DNA from 3 places in the Variovorax sp. YR634 genome. Region 1 is predicted to be linked to each of the others. Evidence: predicted binding sites of a transcription regulator. Region 1 holds the regulator's gene; each other region holds the start of a gene.
What was found. Region 1 encodes sigma-54, which starts transcription at its own class of promoters, with help from an activator protein. Its sites were predicted from a motif close to TGGCANGNAANCTGCTTT; they were not measured.

Region 1 (7,061 bases):
ACAACCAGACAACGCGGCAACATCGTCATCGGCCTGATCATCGGGCTGGTGCTCGGCCTGGGCGTCGCGCTGGGCATCGCGGTCTACGTGACCAAGGTGCCGATCCCGTTCGTGACCAAGACGCAGCGCGGCGGCGCCGAGCAGGACGAGGCCGAAGCCCGCAAGAACCGCGACTGGGACCCGAACGCGCCGCTGGCCGGCAAGGCAGGCGCCGCCAAGCCGGCGCCCGCACCCACCGGCCCGGTCAACCCCGTCACCGGCGAGCCGGCCACCACCGCCGTGGCCCCTGCCACCGCCCCGCCCACGACCGCACCGCCGGTGCCCGTGGTGGTGGCGCCCAAGCCGCCGCGCCCTGCGCCGGTGCCGGCCGAAGCCAATGCCCTGCCGCCGTCGAATGATCCGCTGGGCGACCTGGCCAGGGCGCGCTCGGGCGGCGGCGCCAGCTCCGGCAGCACGACCACCGCGTCGGCCGCACCGAGCAGCAACAGCAATGCCGGCAGCAGTTCGGGCCCCGATCCGTTCATGTACTTCGTGCAGGCCGGCGCCTTCCGCACCACTGACGACGCCGAGGCGCAGCGCGCCAAGCTGTCGCTGATGGGCGTCGAGGCCAAGGTCACCGAGCGCGAGCAGGCGGGCCGCACCGTCTACCGCGTGCGCGCGGGCCCCTTCAACAAGAAGGACGACGCCGACCGCCTCAAGGAGCGGCTTGACGGCGGCGGCATGGATTCGGCGCTGGTTCGCGTGCAGCGCTGACCCGGCAGCCGACACAAATAGCCCCTAAGCTTCGCCGCGCGGCGTTTGCCGCCACCATCCACTGCCTCGGGCGCGCCGGATGAGGGGGAACTCCCCGCCGCGCGCCGGCTCAGTCTGCCGTAACAACTGGAGAGCTCTTTCAATGAAACGTCGTGACTTTTCGCTGGCCGCCACTTCGCTCGGGCTGCTGTCCCTGGCTGCCAACCCGGCCCACGCCCAGGCGCGTGCGCCCAAGGCCGGCACCGAGTACCTGGTGCTCGACAAGCGCGTGCCGGTCGACGCGCCCGCCGGCAAGATCGAGGTGGTCGAGTTCTTCTCGTACAACTGCCCGCATTGCAACGACTTCGAGCCGGCGCTGGAGGCCTGGATCAAGACGGTGCCCAAGGAAGTCGCCTTCCGCCGCATCCCGGTGCCTTTCGTGGGCAACGACGTCGAAGCCAAGCAGCGCCTGTACTACGCGCTCGAAGCCATGGGCAAGGTCGACGAATATCAGCCGAAGGTGTTCAACGCGATCCACGCGCAGCGCCAGAACGTGAACGGCGACGCCAACATCATTGCCTGGGCCGCCGCGAACGGCCTGGACGGCGCCAAGTTCAAGGAAGTCTTCACCTCCTTCGGCGTGGCCAGCAAGGCCAAGCGCGCCTCGCAAATGACCGACGCCTACAAGGTGGCTGGCGTGCCGGCAATGGCCGTGGCCGGCCGCTGGTACGTGGACGGCGAAACCGCCGGCAACATGACCAAAGTGCTTCAGGTCGTGAACTATTTGATCGGCGAAGCGAAGAAGGGCTGACCCCCCAGGATCGCGGTCCGGCGGAGCCGGTTCCGCGGTGTTCCTGGAGGAATTCCCGAGAGAAATCCAGGAAGAAAGTCAAGCCCGCATCGGCGGGCTTTTTCATCTGTGCGTGCGGGGCTGACGCAATCAGCCGCATACAATGCCGAGCAAGTTTCGTGCCTCTATGACATTGCACCCTCACCCCACCACTCCCTTCCTCCGTCGCATCGGCCGCCTGGCCGCCGGCGCGCTGTTGCTGGCCGGCCTTGCCTCGGGCGCACTGGCCGAAACCGCCGACCGCACCAAGCCGATGAACATCGAGTCGGACTCGATGCGCTACGACGACCTGAAGCAGACCAGCGTGTTCACCGGTAACGTGCTCGTTACGAAGGGCACGATCATCATCCGCGGCGCACGCATGGATGTACGCCAGGACCCCGAGGGCTACCAGTACGGCGTGGTCACGGCGGCACCGGGCAAGCGGGCCTACTACAAGCAGAAACGCAATGCGCCCGACGAGTGGATCGAGGGCGAGTCGGAAGTCATCGAGTACGACAGCCGCGCCGACAACGTCAAGTTCATCCGCAACGCCACCATGCGCCGCCTGCTCGGCGCCACGCCGAACGACGAGAGCCAGGGCGCGCTGATCGTCTACGACCAGAGCAACGACACCTACACGGTCAACGGTTCCACCGTGCCGCCGAACACCGCCGTCAACGCGTCCACCCCGGGCGGGCGCGTCAAGACCATCCTGACCCCCAAGGCCGCCACCGCACCGGCAGCCGGTGCCTCGGCCCCGGCCGGCGCGAAGGCGCCGCCGCCGGCGCCCACGCCCGCACCCGGCAAGGGCCTGCGCCAGAGCACCACGCTCAGTGACCAGGGAGAAACCCGCAAGTGATCGAAACCGCAGGAACGCAGGACGCCAACGGCGCACCGGGCAGCCGCCTGATCGCGCGCGGCCTGAAGAAGAGCTACGGCAGCCGCACGGTCGTGAAAGACGTCTCGCTCGACGTGCAGAAGGGCGAAGTCGTCGGGTTGCTCGGGCCGAACGGCGCGGGCAAGACCACCTCGTTCTACATGATCGTGGGGCTGGTGCGTGCCGACGCGGGCGACATCAGCATCGACGGCGAGCCCATCGCCCACATGCCGATCCATCGCCGCGCCCGCATGGGCCTGAGCTACCTGCCGCAGGAAGCCTCGATCTTCCGCAAGCTCACGGTCGAGGAAAACGTGCGCGCCGTGCTCGAGCTCCAGAGCGAGCCCGACGAGAACGGCAAGATGGCGCCGCTGTCGAAGCAGCACATGGACGAGCGCCTGGCCGAGCTGCTGGCCGACCTGCGCGTCGACCACCTGCGCGATTCGCCCGCGCTCGCGCTGTCGGGCGGCGAGCGCCGCCGCGTCGAAATTGCGCGTGCGCTGGCTACGCAGCCGCGCTTCATCCTGCTGGACGAGCCCTTCGCCGGCATCGACCCGATCGCGGTGATCGAGATCCAGCGGATCATCAGTTTCCTGAAGGAGCGCGGCATCGGCGTGCTCATCACCGACCACAACGTGCGTGAAACGCTGGGCATCTGCGATCACGCTTTCATCATCAGCGACGGGCATGTGCTGGCACAAGGCACACCCTCGGAGATCGTCGACAACGCCGAAGTACGCAGGGTGTACTTGGGCGAACACTTCCGCATGTAAGGGCGGGAGCGGTTCCCATGAAGCAAGGGCTATCCCTTCGCGTCTCGCAGCATCTGGCGTTGACGCCACAGCTGCAGCAGTCGATCAGGCTGCTTCAACTCTCCACGCTCGAACTGAGCCAGGAGGTGGAGCAGATGCTCGACGAGAACCCGTTCCTCGAGCGCACCGCGGAAGAAGCGGCGCGTGAGGAATTCGGGCTCGACACGGCCGATGCGCCGGTGCCGCGCGACGACGGCGGCGATAGCGGCGACGGCGAAAGCGACTTCGCTTCGCCCGCCGCCAGCGCGTCCACTGCTTCCACCGAAACCAGCACAACCACCACGGCCGACACCGACGGCCCCGCTGCCGAAATCACCGAGCGCGAGCCCGACTGGGAAGGCGACGGCACCGTCGACATGGCGCCCGACGACAGCGAATGGGGCAGCGATGCGCCCGCGCGCCAGAACAACCTGGGCGACGACGAACGTGCCGACGCCACCGAACTCGCGCGCAGCCAGGAGTCGCTGCAGTCCTTCCTGCACCGCCAGGCCCTGAGCCTGCGCCTGAACGAGAACGACAGCGCCGCGCTGCGCTTTCTCATCGAATCGCTCAACGACGACGGCTACCTGGAAGACTCGCTGCCCGCACTGGCCTCGGGCCTGGCCGGCGACGACAACGACCAGTTCGACGACCTCGTGCATCACTTTCAGGTGGCGCTCGGCCTGCTGCAGAGCCTGGAGCCGGCCGGCGTCGGCGCGCGCGACCTCGGCGAATGCCTGGGCATCCAGCTGCGCGCCCTGGCCCGCGAGGACGAGACCGACGAGGAAGAGCTGGTTCGCAAGATCGCCATCGCCATCTGCAAGCAGCCGATGGAGCTGCTCGCGCGCCGCGACTTCAAGCGCCTGGCCACGCTCACCCGCAGCAACGAGGAGCTGGTGCGCTCGGCGCTGCAGATCATCGCGCGGCTCGAGCCCAAGCCGGGCCGGCGCTTTGTAGACGTCGAGCGCAACATCGTCATTCCCGACGTGATCGTCACCAAGACGGGCCGCGGCACCAACGTGAAGTTCCGCGTCATGCTGAACCCCGAGGTGATGCCGCGCCTGCGCGTGCACGACATCTATGCCGGCGCGCTCAAGTCGCACAAGGGCGAAGGCAGCCAGGCGCTGTCGCAGCGGCTGCAGGAGGCGCGCTGGTTCATCAAGAACATCCAGCAGCGCTTCGACACCATCCTGCGCGTGAGCAACGCCATCGTCGAGCGGCAGAAGAGCTACTTCGTGCACGGCGAACTCGCGATGCGTCCGCTGGTGCTGCGCGAGATCGCCGACGAGCTGGGCCTGCACGAATCGACCATCTCGCGCGTGACCACCGCCAAGTACATGGCCACGCCCTTCGGCACGGTCGAGCTCAAGTACTTCTTCGGCTCGGCGCTGGGCACCGAAACCGGCGGCAATGCGTCGAGCACCGCGGTGCGCGCGCTGATCAAGCAGTTCGTCAGCTCCGAGAGCATCAAGAAGCCGCTGTCGGACAGCCAGATCTCCGAGATGCTGAAAGAGCAGGGCATCGAGTGCGCGCGCCGCACCGTGGCCAAGTACCGCGAGGCGCTGCGCATCGCGCCCGCCAACCTTCGCAAGGCCCTGTAGAAAGCCACCGATGACTCGTCGCCTGCTGTCGCTTTCGCGTTGTGGGCATTGGGTTTTCGTCATGGCGGCGGTCTTGCTGTTCGCAGGCTGCGCCACATTGCCCGACGAGGCGCCGCGCCCGCCCACCAAGGCCATGGCCGTGTCAGCCGACACCGCGCTCGGCAAGATCGCGCTGGCCTCGCAGCCCGACCCCGACCTGAGCGGCTTTCGCCTCATGCCCGGCGGCGACTTCGCCTTCGACACCCGTATCCAGCTGGCCCGTCGCGCGCAGCGCACGCTCGACGTGCAGTACTACCAGATCGAGAACGACGAAACCGGCCGCTACCTGATGCGCACCCTGCGCGACGCCGCTCAGCGCGGCGTGCGCGTGCGGCTCCTGATGGACGACCTCTACACCTCCGGCGAAGACGAGCTGCTGCTCGGCCTGGCCGCCACGCCCAACGTGGAGCTGCGCCTGTTCAACCCGTTCCCGGCCGGGCGCGGCAGCCTGCTGAAGCGCTTCAGCGCCTCGCTCTTCGACTTCAGCCGCGTGAACCGCCGCATGCACAACAAGCTGTTCATCGCCGATGGCGCGATGGCGGTGGCGGGCGGGCGCAACATCGGCAACCAGTATTTCAGGCGCACGGCGGGCGAGAACTTTCTAGACCTCGACACCTTCGTCACCGGCGCGCTGATCCCGCGGCTGGGCAGCCTGTTCGACCAGTACTGGAACAGCATCTACGTGCGGCCGATCCAGTCGGTGGTGGCCAGCGACCTGTCGCGCGAGGAGCTGCAGAAGCGCTTCGATGTCGCCACCGGCCCCGACACCACGCCACCACCGCCGCCGCCCGCGCCCAACGACCTGCTTGGCTACAGCCCGATGGCGGAAGACCTGAACACCGGCAAGCTCGGACTGATCTGGGCCACCGCAGAGGCCTACGCCGATTCGCCCGAGCGCGTGATCGGCAAGACCGCCTCATACGGCGGCGTGCCGCTGCTGGACGTCGACAGCGTGCGCTACAACGTGGTCGAGCAGATGCGCCGTGCGCGCTCCGAGGTGACCATCGTCTCGCCCTACCTCATTCCGGGCGCCTCGGGGCTGGAGGTGATGCGCGAGATCCGCGGCCGCAACGTGAAGATCAGCGTCGTCACCAATTCGCTGGCCGCCACCGACGAGCCGTTGGTGCACACCGCCTACCGCCGCTACCGGCCCGACATGCTCAAGCTCGGCGCCGACCTCTACGAACTGAGCTCCACGCGCACCCGGCGCAGCGTGCGGCTCGGCCTGTTCGGCACCTCGGTGGGCAGGCTGCACGCCAAGTCGGCGGTGATCGACCGGCGCATTCTTTTCGTCGGCTCGATGAATTTCGATCCGCGCTCGGAGACGCACAACACCGAGATCGGCCTCTTCATCCGCAGCCCCGAGATGGCGCAGCAGGCACTGAAGCTCATCGACGTGCTCAAGCAGCAGGGCGCCTACCGGCTGCGCTTTGCCGAGGGCAGCAACGAGTCGCGCATCGAATGGGTCAGCGACGACGCCGGCAAGCTCACCGTGCTGAGCGAGGAGCCCGACTCCGGCTTCTGGGACCGGACCATGCTCGAGTTGCTGGCGCCGCTGACGCCGGAGAGCCTGTTGTAGCGTCGGCTCAGTTGCCGCGCACGGCCGACCAGATCAGCCGCAGGCCCAGCAGCCCCATCACGCCGCCGGCGGCCCGGTCGATCCAGACCTTGTAGCGCAGGTAGGCCGAGCGCGGCGCTGCCGAGGAAAGCGCCAGCGCCACGATGGCGTACCACCCCGTCTCGATGCAGAAGATGACCGCCGGCACCGCCAGTGCGAGCACCAGCGGCACCTCGCGCGGCAGGAAGGCCGCGAAGATGCTGGCGTAGACCACGGCAGTCTTCGGGTTGCTGACCTGCGTGGCCAGGCCCAGCAGGAAGGTGCGGCCGCTGCGGCCCTGCTGGCGCGGCGACCCGTCCGTCTCCTGCGCCGCCACGGCCAGCGGCTGCCGCGCGCCGCTCCAGATGCGAAAGCCCAGGTAGACGAGGTAGGCGCCCCCCAGGCCCTTGATGGCCACGTACAGCGCCGGCACGGCCAGGAACGCCGCCTGCAGCCCGGCCAGCGCGGCAATCGCGAAGATCAGCCCGCCGGCACCCATGCCCAGCGCTGCGGCCAGTCCGTCGGTGCGCGAGGTCACGGCGGTGCGGGCCACCATCACGAAGCTGGGGCCGGGACTCATCGCGCCCACAGT
Region 2 (7,061 bases), on a different contig from region 1:
TGGACAGGCCCGAGGTATCGCTCGTGCTGCCGGGGGTGGTCTGGTCGTAGCTGTCGACCACGCCGTCCATCTTCGGGGTGCTCAGGTCGCTGGTGTCGCGGCCGTACTGGGCCCGCAGGCTGGCGACGTGACTGGCCACCGGAACCCAGACGCTGCTGTTGAGCGTGGTGGTGTAGCTGGTGTCGCCGCAGTTGTAGGCCGCGTAGTCGCACACGGTGAGGTTGCCGTTGCGGATCGCATAGGCATGGATGACAGGGGCGGCCCCCAGGTTGTAGACGGCGGCCTCCGCTGACGCCAGGCCCGCGGTGCCGCTGGACACAGTCAGCACATAGCTTGCAATGGCAGTCACCTTGCCCAGAGTCATGGCGCATGAAGAGGTGCTGTCGCGCGTGGTCGAGGCGGCCATCACCCAGTCACCCGTGGCGAAGGACGACGGGGTGGTCACGGTGTAGCTGGTTGCGGTGCTGGTGCCCGCGAGAGCGTCCCCCTCGGTGGGGCTGGCTGAACTGCCGCTGACGACCAGCAGCGTGTCGGTGCCGGTGTCGCCCGCGGGCACCAGCGAAGTGCCGGGATTGACCGTGACCGGGGCCAGCGACGACAGCGTGACGCTCTTGCTGTCGGAGGTCGTGGTGTACGTGAGACTGCAGCCCAGCAGCGTGTAGGCACTGATGCCAAGGCCGGCCTGGCTCAGTTCACGCGTCAGGATGTGGGTGGCCGTGGCGCCGTTGATTTCAGCGTCGCCGCTGGTGCTGGTCAGCCGCTGCTGTGTGCTTGTGGAGTACAGCAACTGCACAACGATCAGCACCGCCAGCATGCCGACCAGCAGGCCGACCATGAGTTCGATGATGCTGAAGCCGTGCTGGCTGCGAATGGGGCGTGGGGCGGGCATGAAGGTTCTCACGGCTTCATCTGGGCCATGGCCACGTACTGGTGGGCGCTGCTGTCGCCTGGGCCTTTCCAGTAGATGGTGATGGTGGCCAGACTGCTGCTGACGGCCGAGCTGCCGCCGCCGGCTACCGTGCTGAAAGTGACGGTCGGCGGCAGGCTGCCGATGCCCGGCAGGTTCGATTTGTCGACGGTGGCCTTCCAGCTCGTGTAGCCCGTGCCGGCGGCCGTGCTCCCGTAGTTGGCCTGGAGGGTGGCCGCTGTGCGGTCGCTCATCCACATGCGGCTGATCAGGTCGCTGGCGAGCATGGCGGCGGTCGTACGGAATTCGGCGCCAGTAGCGGTGCGCGCCGCGCTGGCATAGAGGCCGGTGATGCCCAGCAGGCCGACGGCGAAGATGAGCAGCGCGGCCATCACCTCGATGAGGGTGAAGCCGCCCATGGCGGATGAAGGTGTTTGGCGGCGCGGCATGGTCAGCAGGTCATGGGGTCGGTGCTCCCGCTGCGCGCGGGGTCGCAGATGCGGGTATCACCGCCCGGCGAGACGATCACGTTCAGGCAGCGCACCGAGCCGCCGGAGGCGACGCAGGTGCTGCTGGCGCTGGTCAGCTGCACCGTCAGCGTGGCGACCGACGTGGTCGGGTTGCTCGTGGCCGACTGGCGGCCCAATGCATCGAAGCCTACGGTGCTGCGCGTTGCGGTGAGCACCAGATCCGAGCTCTTGCTGGATTCGATCGGGCTCTTGCTGATCAGGTAGGGCGTGCTGGTGGCGCTCGGGGCATTGCCGCAGGCGCCGGCCGGTGTCTGGGAGATGCCGGCGTTCACCACCCAGATCGCCACGCTGGTACTCAACGCGCAACTGGCGTCCAGTGAGCTGACGAACTGCAATCGCGTGCCGGTGTTGCGGCGGATGGCTTCCGCCCTGGCCGTCTGCAGATCGGAGCGCAGCGACTCGGCCGTGCTGCGCAGGCGGTTGTTGCGTGTCCAGTCACTGAACCCGGGTGCGGCCAGCAAAGTCAGGATCGCCAAGAGCGTGATAGCCACCATCAACTCGATCAAGCTGAACCCCGCCGACGAAGGCTGCCGCATGCGCATCAGCAACTCCCGCCCCTAGTTGTGATCCAGCAGCTCGACGAGGTTGCGGTCCATCCGGAAACGCCGGTGATGGTGGTAGTCCGCGTGCCGTCCTGGTCGATGGTGTAGACGAAGCCGGCCATGGTGGACGTGCCGGTGGCAGTGATGGTGTAGCTCGTGGACGAACTGGGCGAGCAGGTGAGCGTGAAGTACTTCAGGTTGGTATTCGAGATGCTCACGCCGCATGCACTGGTGGACCCGGTGGCGTAGTAGCTCTTGGCATCCTGGAACCACTGCTCCATCTTTGCGTTGCTGGCAGAGAGATTGGAGGTCGCCTCCGGGATGCGGCCGCGCCGGACGTAGTCCGTGTAGGAGGGCAGGGCGAGGGACGCCAGGATCGCCACGATCGCCACGGTGACCATCACCTCGATCAAGGTGAAGCCGGGCGCTCGCGCACGGAGCTCTGGAGGCTTCTTCTGCAGCCGCGTCATGGTGGTTCTTCTCCTCGTGTACCGGAAGCAATCAGAAACTTCCTGGACGCCGAGTCGAACATGCAATTTGGGAGAAAGCTGGCTGATGCGTTGGGGTTTGTGTGCGCGCGGGTGCAGTGAATCCGACGTTTCTCCGACTTTGTTGCCCAGCATCACTGCTGTATCGGATCGACCGATGTTCAGGAGAAGTGATCGATGAAAAAGAAGATGTTGCTGTCCCTTGGGATTGCGTGTCTGGTGGGATGTTCGGCCGCGGCTTGGGCTGCGTCGACGACCACGGAAAGCAGCAGTGCAAGCACCGGCAGCACTGGCGGCAATTCAGCGGTTGATGCTGCGTTGAAGACCTGCGCGGCCAGCGTGGCCAAGGATTCGAACGGCGGCCCCGACGAGACCGCGATGACCGCGTGCATGACCAAGGCAGGCTTCACCAAGCCCGCGCAGGACGGCGGCAGGCCACCACCCCCTGGCAGTGCATCCCGGAAATGACGGTACGGCAGCGGCTGCCTCGCAGCAGCCGACGCCGGAAGGCGACTGAGAGCGAGACGTTGCCGCATGTGCACGACGGCCTCGAGCCCGAGGGCGGCCCGGAGCTGAGGTCGGACGCCATCAGCCTCGAGGCCGCCATCGCGATGACCGGCATCAGCAAGCGCACGCTGTGGCGTCGCGTGTCCGACGGCACCATCGCCAAGCACAAGGAAGACGCACGGGGACGGGCGATGCTCGCCTTCGCGCAAATCGTTGGTCTGATCAAGCTCGAGCTGTCTGACGAAGACCTGCACATGATCGTGAAGGCCGACAGCGGTGATGCGAATGCGCAGGCCGATGTCGGCGGGATGTTCTTCGTCGCGGGCCACTTCAATGCGGCCGTCTACTGGTTCGACCTGGCGGCTGCGCAAGGCAATGCCGATGCTATGCAGTGGCTAGGCAACTGCCATGCATCGGGCCTGGGCGTGCCGAAGGACGACAGCCTCGCAATCATGTGGATTGCCAAGGCGGCGTCGTTGGGGCATCCGGTGGCTTGCCAGCAGATTCAGGGCATGAGGGCGGGATGCGGCGAGCCGTAGGCATGCGGTTGGCTGCGTGGATTGTTTGCCCTGCACTCGTACTCACAGCACTGGCAGCTTGCGGAGGCTCACGTAGGCCTGGTGATGAGCCGGCCGATTTCGGTGCGGATGTCGCGGTGCGCAGCATGATCGTCGCGCAGCAGAAATGCAATGCGGCGGGAGTGCCGGATCTCTACGAGTGTGCTGACGCGCCGCCTTCGTCAACAGGTGAGCGACTGGCGGCTCGCGCGGCGCTCGATATGTATCAGCTCTTTCAGCGAGGCTGTCTCGATACCACGGGTGCGGGGCAGTGCGAGGCGCTGGTGGAGGCCGCATACCGCAAGGCCAGCGCGCAACAGATCTCGTCGCCCTGACGCAGACGCAAAAAAGCCGCCAGAAGGCGGCTTGCGTTAAGCGATGCGGCTGAATCAGGTGCCGTTAGGGCAGCCCGCCGGTGCGTACTTCGAGTCAGCCGTAGTCTTGCAGCTCCAGCTGCCTTCGGCGGTACGAGTCCAGGTGATCGTGAAGGGGGTCGTTTTCAGGATTGCAGCCGCTTGGCCGGCGAAGCTGCCTGCAATGGTGCCGGTGGTAGTCAGAGCGACAGTATTTGTGGTGGATGTGCCGAGTGACGTGCCAGCCGTCGAAACCAGGGGCGAGGTCAAGCTCAAGATGCCGGAGCTGGTGGCGCCAAGGTCGCAGGCAGCCACAGCAGTCATTCCATTGTTCAGGCAATCTTCATACGCCGTCTTCAGGGCGCCGGTTTCCCCCATGGCGCGGGCTACTTGCGATTTCGCGACGTAGGTCTGGTACTGCGGAATCGCAATAGCAGCCAGAATGCCGATGATCGCCACGACGATCATCAACTCGATGAGGGTGAAACCCTTTTGCACGTTGCGTGCGAAGGAACGATGGTTCATTGTGAAACTCCTGCGGTTGAGAAAAGTGCGCCCGGAAAAACTCACCGGGACGAGCTTCTTTCTGCAGTCCGCATGCCACCCGTCCTGCGGTGGTTCATGCGTGTTTCGACAGGTGTTTCAGGAGGTAAAGGCGCGGACCCGTTCGTGCCGCTTCACTATGACGCGCGGCGGCGCGTGCCATGGCATCTGAAGGGTGGTGTCATCGCGCGTGTGCGCCGGCTTTGCTCAGTGCGCCGCAGACGCCAGCCGTTGTGCCTCGAGCGCCAGCGGTACGCGAACCTGCGCAACAAGCCCGTGTGAGCCGGATCTCAGCACGACATCGCCACCATGCGCGCGCGCGATGGAGCGGCATACCGCCAGACCAAGGCCGCTGCCCGCAGCACGCGAGGACCGCGCCTGCGCAGTCCGATAGAACGGCTTGAACACCTGCTCGATTTCGTTTGCGGGCAGCCCCGGCCCACGATCGCCGATCTCGACCACGGCGTCATGCCCATCGGTGAACAGCCGCACGCGTGCCAGGTGCCCGTACTTGACGGCGTTCTCGATCAGGTTGTCGAGCACGCGGCGCATGCCGATCGGGTCGACCTCCACCTGCGCGCTCTCGACGCGTCGCAGCTGCACGTTCTTGCCGACGAAGATGGCCTGCTCGACCACGTCCTCGACAAGGCTCGAGAGGTCCATGCGCTCTCGCGCGCTCACCACCGAGGCATCGCGGATGAAGCTGAGCACGGAGCCGATCATCAGCTCCATCTCCTGGACGTCTTCGAGCATGCCGGCGCGTACATCGTCGGGCACGTCCTCGATGCGAAAGCGCAGCCGCGTGAGGGGCGTGCGCAGGTCGTGGCTGATGGCGCCGATCATCACCGTGCGGTCGTCGACGAAGCTGCGCAGCCGCGCCTGCATGCGGTTGAAGGCCTGTGCTGCGCGACCGATCTCGGCGGGGCCCTCCAGTGCCAGCACCGGCGCCGCAGGGTCGCGCCCCAGCTGGTCGGCCGCGCGTGCGAAGCCGGCAATCGGCCGCACCAGCCGGCGCGAGAACAGCCAGCCCGCGGGGGCGACGATTGCCGCGGCGATCAGGAACCACAGCAGCACGCGGCGCTGCCATGCGTTCGGAAAAGACTCGGGCACCGGCTGCACGACCACCCAACTGCCTTCGGGCGTGTAGACCGCGGCGATGAAGTCGCCTTCGACGAACGGCGCGGGAGCGAGCCCGAAGAGGCCGCGCGCGGCGGGGCGTTCGTTGTCGGTGGTCGCAATGGGCGTCGTGATCGTCGTGTCGGTGTCTCTGGACGCACGGGGCGGTTCGGCGGGGGTGACGACGCGTGGCGGTGCAGCCGCGGTCGCCGGTGGCGTGCTGGCCGAGGACGGCCGCGTGGCGGGCTTGGCGCGCGGCGACTGCGCGGGAGGGGCTGCAACAGGCGCCTCAGCCCTGGCGGGGGCCTCGTGGCGTGGGTGGCTTTCGATGACCGGCGGCAAGGCTCGCATGGAGGGCCCTGACTGTATGGAAGGGGCTCCGGGCTGGCCTTGGGCGGGACCCGATGGCGGCGCCGTGGGCGAGAGGCCTGGTGGAGGGGCGGCACCGGGCGCGCCCGGCGCGGTCGTTGAGCCTGGTGCAGTCGCCGAGCCCGGCGTGGTCGCCGTGTTCGGTGCCGCCGATCCGGGCGATGGCGGTGTGCCGACGGGGCCTGCGCCGCTACCAGGGGGCGCCGCTACCGTGCTGCCTGGAGGGTTTCCGGCCGCGGGCGTGGGGGCGGATGTACCGACTGGTGCATCCGGTGCAGTGGCCGGCGCGTTGCCCGGCGCGGAATTCGTTGTCGTGCCGCCAGGCGGCGGCGGTGGAGTGCCTGTGGTGTTCCCTCTCGGGCCCCTGTCAGTGCCGAAGCCGCCGCCCGAGGGGCCCATCCCACCCGGAAACGCCATGCCTCCAGGTCCACCGGGACCTCCCGGTCCGCCACCGCCGCCCCCCGGCCCACCCCTCGCCTGGACCCGCAGAAAGCCGGCTCCGGCGAAGGTATCGGCGATGCGGCGCGGCACCGGCTGCGCTGCGTCATGCCCGTTCTCCGTCGCCGCGACAGGCCCTGTGGTGCCCGCGAACGGCAGCGGCGTGAAGAAGTACAGCCGTACCTCTGCCTCGTCGCGCGTCAGCAGCTGCGCCAGGTCGCGCCGCGAGCGTTCGGAGGTCAGCCAGCCTTGTCCCTTGGGTTGGGGCGCGTTCGCCTGCAGCGTGCGCTGCAGCAGGTTCGCGTTGCGGCCTTCGGCGCTCCGGCCAGACAGCACGCGCGCGATGTCGCCCATCTCCCATTGGCGCTGTGGTTGCGGCGGGAGCAGCACGGTCAGCGCCAGTGTCACGACTTGCGCCACCACCAGCCCGCCCAGCAGCAGGCCCATGATTTGCCACGCGAGCGGCGGGCCCGACCAGCGGCGCGCGGTACCTTGGGAGTTCATGGGTTGATGCTGGCACGGACGGGAAGCGATGTCACGCCGGCATGGCTCGATCTTTGCGTTCCCATCTTTTTTCTCCCAGCTGTCAGCGCGCATGCGCGAGGCGGGGGGGCATGCGCAAACGTTCGAGCGCACGAGTCTGTGAAGCGGATGTTGCAGCCGGATTTCAGCGCATTGCAAATTATTTCAAGGCTCGCGGGGCTTCGGGCG
Region 3 (7,061 bases), on a different contig from region 1:
ATCGACATCAGGTGTGCCACGCCCGTGGCGCGGAACACGTCCCAGCCCGAGCGGTCGATGGCGCTCTGGTCGCCGGTGACCAGGGCCGCGATCACGCCGGCCTGGGCGCGGTCGGGCACGCGCTCGAAGACGCCGTCGCGTACGGCTTCGCGTGCGCGTTCGATGGGATGCCACCACGTGCTTGCCACCAGCATTGGCGCCGCATCGCGCGCGCCGGTTCGCACATAGCCGCTGGCATGTAGGCCCTGCTCCCACATCCAGAGTTCGCTGTCGAAGCCATGGGGATTGCGGCTGCCGTGCGGCGCCTTCAGACGCACCGTCAGCCGCCATCGCTCGCCGGCGTGCAGGGAGCCGACTGTGCTGGCCAAGGGCGTGCGGCTTTCGGAAGCACGGCTCCACAGGCTCGAGCCTTCGGCATACCAGCCGAGTGCAATGCGATCGGGCACCGCGGGCCGCCCCTGCGCATCCGGATCAGCCCAACCCGCGGACTCGACATCCAGACGGAACTGCGTTCCAGCTTCGTTTCGCTGGGGCATCTCCGATACGACGCCCGTGACATGCAGGTCGCGCCCTTCGAGCGCCGGGTCGAGCGCGCCGTTCGCATAGACCGCCGCGCGCCATCCCGCGAGCCCTGCGCCGGCCATCGCGCCGCATAGCAAGGCGATGAGCATCAGGCCCCTGCCCGGCATGCGTCGCCACCACAGGCCGCCTGCGGCCGCGAACAGCAATCCGGCGTACGCCCACGCGGGCCAAAGCACCGCCTGCTGCAGTTGCAAGACGGCTCCCAGCAGCGAGCCACCCAGCGCTACGAACGCCCCCGCTCCACCCACGGCACCGCCAGACGCACGAAACGGCGTCAACGAAAAACTCCCGAACCCATGATGCAAACCCTCCCCAAAGTCACGCTCAGTGGCGCGTTAATTGCTTGGCATCTGGGCTAGTATGCGTCTCACAAGAGACATCTTTTCGATGCAATCTCGCAGTACTGCACACAAAAACGCATGTCCATTCACGCCGCTCTCCACCACGTCACCCACTACAAATACGACCGCCTGGTGCAGTTGGGCCCACAGGTCGTGCGCTTGCGTCCCGCGCCGCATTGCCGCAGCAACGTCATCTCGTATTCGCTGCGGGTCGAGCCGGCCGAGCACTTCGTCAACTGGATGCAGGACCCGTTCGCCAACTACCAGGCGCGGCTCGTGTTCCCCGAGAAGACGCGCGAGTTCAAGGTCACGGTCGACCTCGTGGTCGAGATGGCGGTCTACAACCCCTTCGACTTCTTTCTCGAGCCGCAGGCCGAGAACTTTCCGTTCAAGTACACGGCCTCGCAGGCCGAAGAGCTCGCGCCCTACCTCGTCACCGAAGCGCCCACGCCGCTGCTGCAGGCCTACCTCGACAAGATCGATCGCAAGGAGCAGCGCACCATCGACTTCCTGGTCGGCATCAACCAGCAGGTCCAGCAAGATGTCAACTACCTGATCCGCATGGAGCCCGGTGTGCAGACGCCGGAAGAAACGCTCACCAGCGGCAGCGGCTCATGCCGCGACTCGGGCTGGCTGCTGGTGCAACTGCTGCGCCACTGCGGGCTGGCCGCGCGTTTCGTCTCGGGCTACCTGATCCAGCTCACGCCCGACGTGAAGGCGCTCGACGGCCCGAGCGGCACCACGGTCGACTTCACCGACCTGCACGCCTGGTGCGAAGTGTTCCTGCCGGGCGCAGGCTGGATCGGCCTCGACGCCACCTCGGGCCTGCTGGCCGGCGAGGGCCACATTCCGCTGGCCTGCACGCCCACGCCTTCGAGCGCGGCGCCCATCGAGGGCGGCGTCGACGAATCCGAGGTCGAGTTCGGCCACGAGATGAAGGTCACGCGTATCTACGAATCGCCGCGCGTCACCAAGCCCTACACCGAAGAGCAGTGGTCCGAAGTGCTGGCCCTGGGCGACGCTGTCGACGCGCGCCTGAAGGCCGGCGACGTGCGCCTCACCATGGGCGGCGAGCCGACCTACGTGGCCACCAGCGACCGCGACGCGCCCGAATGGAACACCGACGCCCTCGGCCCTACGAAGCGCGGCTACGCCACCGAGCTCGTGCACAAGCTGCGCGCCGAGTACGGCAAGGGCGGCTTCCTGCATTTCGGCCAGGGCAAGTGGTACCCGGGCGAGCAACTGCCGCGCTGGGCGCTGTCGATCTTCTGGCGCGCCGACGGCCAGACGCTGTGGCACGACCCCGAACTGTTTGCCGACGAGCGCTTTCCCACGCACTACACGAGCGAAGACGCGCGCCGCTTCACCACCGTGCTGGCCCACAAGCTCGGCCTGACCGAGCGCTACATCCAGCCAGGCTACGAAGACATCTACTACTACCTCTGGCGCGAACGCCGCCTGCCGGTGAACGTCGATCCCTTCGAGTCGAAGCTCGACGACGAACTCGAACGTGTGCGCCTGCGCCGCGTGTTCACGCAGAAGCTCGACGCGGTGATCGGCTACATGCTGCCCATCGAGCCCGGCAATGCGAACGGCGACGCCCCCGCGCTCGCCGGCCCGGCCTGGAAGACCGGCCCCTGGTTCCTGCGCGACGACCGGCTCTACCTGATCCCCGGCGACTCGCCCATGGGCTACCGCCTGCCGCTCGACTCGCAGCCGTGGGCCAGCAAGGGCGACTACCCCTACCTGATCGAACGCGACCCGACCGCGCCACGCGGCGCCCTGCCGAGCGCAGCCGACTACCGTGCGCGCTATGCCGTAGGCGCAACCGGCACAGGGGCCGACCTCGGCGCAGTGCCCTATGCCTTCGGCGCACCGCCCGTCGTGCCCGCCTCGCTACGCATGCAGGCGCCGGGCAGTGCCGGCGAAGGCGATGCATCGGCTGCAGCAGCAACTGACGATGCGGACGACAAATCGACCACGCGCCAGCCGCTGCGCGGCGAATCGGCCCACTGGGTCACGCGCACCGCGCTGTGCGTCGAAGTGCGCGACCCGCGCCGCGCCAACGGCCCCTCGGCCGAGAAGAAGGGCAGTGCCTCGGGCGTGCTCTACGTCTTCATGCCGCCGCTCGCGCGCCTGGAGGACTATCTCGACCTGGTTGCGGCGGTCGAAGCCACCGCGCGCGACCTGGGCGTGCGCATCGTGATGGAAGGCTACCCGCCGCCGCGCGACCCGCGACTGAAGATGCTGGCCGTCACCCCCGACCCGGGCGTGATCGAAGTCAACATCCACCCGGCCCACAACTGGAAGGAACTGGTCGACCACACCGAGTTTCTCTACAACGCCGCGTTCGAAACCCGCCTGTCGGCCGAGAAGTTCATGACCGACGGCCGCCACACCGGCACCGGCGGCGGCAACCACTTCGTGATGGGCGGCGCCACGCCCGCCGACAGCCCCTTCCTGCGCCGGCCCGAGCTGCTGGCCAGCCTGCTGCTCTACTGGCACAACCATCCGTCGCTGAGCTATCTGTTCTCGGGCATGTTCATCGGCCCGACGAGCCAGGCGCCGCGCGTGGACGAGGCCCGCAACGACCAGGTCTACGAGCTGGAAATCGCCCTGAAGGAAATCGCGAAGAACCGCGAGATCTATGGCCAGAACATGCCGGCCTGGCTGGTCGACCGCACGCTGCGCAACATTCTGATCGACGTGTCGGGCAACACGCACCGCAGCGAGTTCTGCATCGACAAGCTCTACTCGCCCGACTCGAGCACCGGCCGCCTCGGCCTGCTGGAGTTGCGCGCTTTTGAAATGCCGCCGCATGCGCGCATGAGCATCGCGCAGCAGCTGCTCATTCGCGCGCTGGTCGCCCGCTTCTGGGACGAGCCCTACAAGGCCCCCGTCACCCGCTGGGGCACCGAGCTGCACGACCGCTTCCTGCTGCCGACCTTCGTCAAGATGGATTTCGACGACGTCATCAGCGAGATGCGCCAGGCCGGCTTCGCCTTCGATGCCGACTGGTTCGCGCCGCACTTCGAGTTCCGCTTCCCGCTGGTGGGCCAGATGCAGGCGATGGGCGTGGAGCTCTCGCTGCGCAACGCGCTCGAACCCTGGCACGTGATGGGCGAAGAAGGTTCGGCCGGCGGCACGGTGCGCTATGTCGATTCGTCGCTCGAACGCATCGAGGTGCGCGTGACCGGCCTGAACGAGAGCCGCCACGTCATCACCGTCAACGGCAAGGTGCTGCCGCTGCAGCCCACCGGCGTGGTCGGCGAGTTCGTGGCCGGCGTGCGCTACAAGGCCTGGAACCCGCCTTCGGCCCTGCACCCGAGCATCCCGGCCCACGCGCCGCTGACCTTCGACCTGGTCGACACCTGGATGAAGCGCTCCCTGGGCGGCTGCCAGTACTTCGTCGCCCACCCGGGCGGGCGCAATTACGACACCTTCCCGGTCAACGCCTACGAGGCGGAAAGCCGCCGCCACTCGCGCTTCACCCGCACCGGCCATACACCCGGACTCATGCGCACGCCCCCGGCAACCATCGAGCTGCCGGGCAGCCGCGAATTCCCGTTCACGCTGGATCTGCGGCGATAAGGGGACATTTAGCACGCTGCCCAAACGGATACCCGTGAAGGCAGTGTGACAATCCCCCTCCTGTGGAACCTTTGAACGAATCCCTGTTCGACGCCCAGGCACTGGAGTTTCCAGCGGCCCTGGCGTCGGCGCTCGCCCCGCCGGCCCTGCCCGGCCATTTCGACGAACTGCGTGGGCAGGCCACGGCGGTAGCGCCTGTGCGGCCAGTGCCGGGGGCTGCGCCAGCCCCTGCGCCCGCCCCGCTGCTGTACGACGCCGCGGTCGAACGACCACCGGCGGCCGGGCAGTCGCAGTCCCAATCGCAGTCGTCGCTGTCTCAATCCCAGACACAGACACAGGGCCCTTCCGCCGAACAACCGCCGCTCACGCCCGCCTGGAACGCCTTCTTCGAACAACTCGGCCCGGGCGGCTTCAACGACCTCCCCCGGCGCGCGGCCAGCCTTGAACGGCAGATCCGCGACAACGGCGTCACCTACAACGTGTACGCCGACGCCAACGGCCCGCAGCGGCCGTGGTCGCTCGATCTGTTCCCGCTGATCGTCTCGCCCGAAAGCTGGAGCCAGATCGAGGCCGGCGTGCTGCAGCGCGTGCGCGTGCTCGACCGCGTGATGGCCGACGTCTACGGCCCGCAGCAGCTGCTGGCCGAAGGGCTCATTCCCCCGGCGCTGGTGCGCGGCCACCCCGGCTATCTGCGCGCGCTGCACGGCGTGAAGCCGCCGGGCGACACCTGGCTGCACATCACCGCCTTCGACCTCGCGCGCGGCCCCGACGGCAACTGGTGGGTGGTTTCGCAGCGCACGCAGGCGCCTTCGGGCCTGGGTTACCTGCTCGAAAACCGCCTCGCCATCACGCGGCAGTTTCCTCAGGCCTTCGAGGCGCTGCACGTGCAACGCCTGGCCGCCACCTACAGCGCCATGATGGAAGGCCTGCAGCGCATGTGCCCGGCCGGCGTACCGCCGCACATCGCGCTGCTCACGCCCGGCCCGTACAACGAAACCTACTTCGAGCACGCGTATCTCGCGCGCTACCTGGGCATCACGCTGGTCGAAGGCAGCGACCTCACGGTGCGCGACCAGCGGCTCTACCTCAAGACGCTGCAGGGCCTGCGCCCGGTGCACGGCCTCATCAAGCGGCTCGACGACCAGTTCCTCGACCCGCTGGAACTGCGCCCCGATTCCACGCTCGGCGTGCCCGGCCTGCTGCAGGCCATTCGTGCCGGCAACGTGCTGGTGGCCAACATGCCGGGCTCGGCGTTCCTCGAATCGCCCGCGCTGCTCGGCTTCTTGCCGGGGCTGGCGCGCCGCCTGATCGGCGAAAAGCTCAAGCTGCCCGCGCTGCCCACCTGGTGGTGCGGCGAGCGCGCCGCGCTCGAATCGGTGCTGCCGCAACTGGCCGACTGCGCCATCAAGCCCACCTATCCCGGCTTCGACGGCCGCGCCAGCTTCGACGCCGTGCTCGGCAGCCAGCTCGGCCGGCGCGAGCTCGACGAATGGGCCGGCCGCATCGTGCGAGAAGGCGATGTGCACACCGTGCAGGGCTACCAGCCGCTGTCGCAGATGCCCACCTGGGCCAACGACATGGGCCCGGGCCACATCGCGCCACGCGCCGTGCTGCTGCGCGTGTTCGCGGTGAGCGACGGCGCGCAGTCGTGGCGCGTGCTGCCCGGCGGCCTGGCCCGGCTCGCTGGGCCCGATGCGCAGATCGCGTCGATGCAGCGCGGCGGCAGCAGCGCCGACGTGTGGGTGCAGACCCACGGCGAGGTCGACCGCACCACGCTGCTGCAGCCGCACGCCACGCCGGCATCGCTCGCGCGGCACCGCGCGCCCGTTACCAGCCGCGCTGCGGAAAACATGTTCTGGCTCGGCCGCTACACCGAGCGCGCCGAAAACGCCGTGCGCCTTGCGCGCCTCACGCTCAACCTGCTGGGCAGCGAAGACCAGTCCTCGCGGCCGCTGCTCGAATGGCTGCACCGCATGGCGCTGCGCAATGCACTGGTGCCGGCCGAAGTGCCGAGCGCGCCGCAATCGCGCCGCGTGTTCGAACGCGCGCTCATCGCCGAACTGGGCGATGTGGAGCGCGGCGGCAGCGTGGGTTTCAGCCTGATGTGCATCCGGCAAGCGGCCGCCGCCGTGCGCGAGCGCCTGTCGCAGGACAACTGGAACCAGATCGTGCGCGCCGAGACCGACTTCCTGCGCCGCGCGGCCGAGCAGGCCGGCGAAGGCAGCTTTGCCAGCAGTGCCGCGTTGCGCGCCCTCGAGTCCGCCAGCACCGCGCTGGCCGCCATGACCGGCGCGCAGACCGACCGCATGACGCGCGACGACGCCTGGCGGCTGCTGTCCATCGGCCGCCACATCGAGCGACTGGGCTTTCTGTCGAATGCGCTGGAGGCCGGCTTCGACAACGGCGCCGTGCACGAGGTGAGCGGCTTCGAGGCGATGGTGGCGCTGTTCGACAGCACCATCACCTTCCACGCCCGCTACCAGCAGCGCCGCGACGTCGCCACCATGGTCGACCTGCTGGTGCTCGACGCCGAAAACCCGCGCTCGC

Region 2: a site for sigma-54 is predicted at 4,470-4,487, ahead of BLV60_RS21830 (pilin). Genes of this name have one in related genera too.
Region 3: a site for sigma-54 is predicted at 911-928, ahead of BLV60_RS04845 (transglutaminase family protein). Genes of this name have one in related genera too.

Annotation. Positions count from the first base shown of each region.
Region 1 covers NZ_FNOL01000004.1:355,137-362,197, forward strand. The annotation lists gene BLV60_RS10600 (SPOR domain-containing protein) at 1-753, shown strand, start outside; gene BLV60_RS10605 (thiol:disulfide interchange protein DsbA/DsbL) at 896-1,543, shown strand; gene lptA (lipopolysaccharide transport periplasmic protein LptA) at 1,710-2,423, shown strand; gene lptB (LPS export ABC transporter ATP-binding protein) at 2,420-3,214, shown strand; gene rpoN (RNA polymerase factor sigma-54) at 3,232-4,833, shown strand; gene BLV60_RS10625 (phospholipase D family protein) at 4,844-6,451, shown strand; gene BLV60_RS10630 (LysE family translocator) at 6,459-7,061, opposite strand, start outside.
Region 2 covers NZ_FNOL01000014.1:42,900-49,960, forward strand. The annotation lists gene BLV60_RS21795 (PilW family protein) at 1-889, opposite strand, end outside; gene pilV (type IV pilus modification protein PilV) at 898-1,356, opposite strand; gene BLV60_RS21805 (GspH/FimT family pseudopilin) at 1,359-1,979, opposite strand; gene BLV60_RS21810 (type IV pilin protein) at 1,979-2,449, opposite strand; gene BLV60_RS21815 (hypothetical protein) at 2,629-2,859, opposite strand; gene BLV60_RS21820 (tetratricopeptide repeat protein) at 3,004-3,513, shown strand; gene BLV60_RS21825 (hypothetical protein) at 3,639-3,866, shown strand; gene BLV60_RS21830 (pilin) at 3,921-4,409, opposite strand; gene BLV60_RS21835 (ATP-binding protein) at 4,635-6,854, opposite strand.
Region 3 covers NZ_FNOL01000002.1:144,527-151,587, forward strand. The annotation lists gene BLV60_RS04840 (DNA internalization-related competence protein ComEC/Rec2) at 1-860, opposite strand, end outside; gene BLV60_RS04845 (transglutaminase family protein) at 1,002-4,514, shown strand; gene BLV60_RS04850 (circularly permuted type 2 ATP-grasp protein) at 4,577-7,061, shown strand, end outside.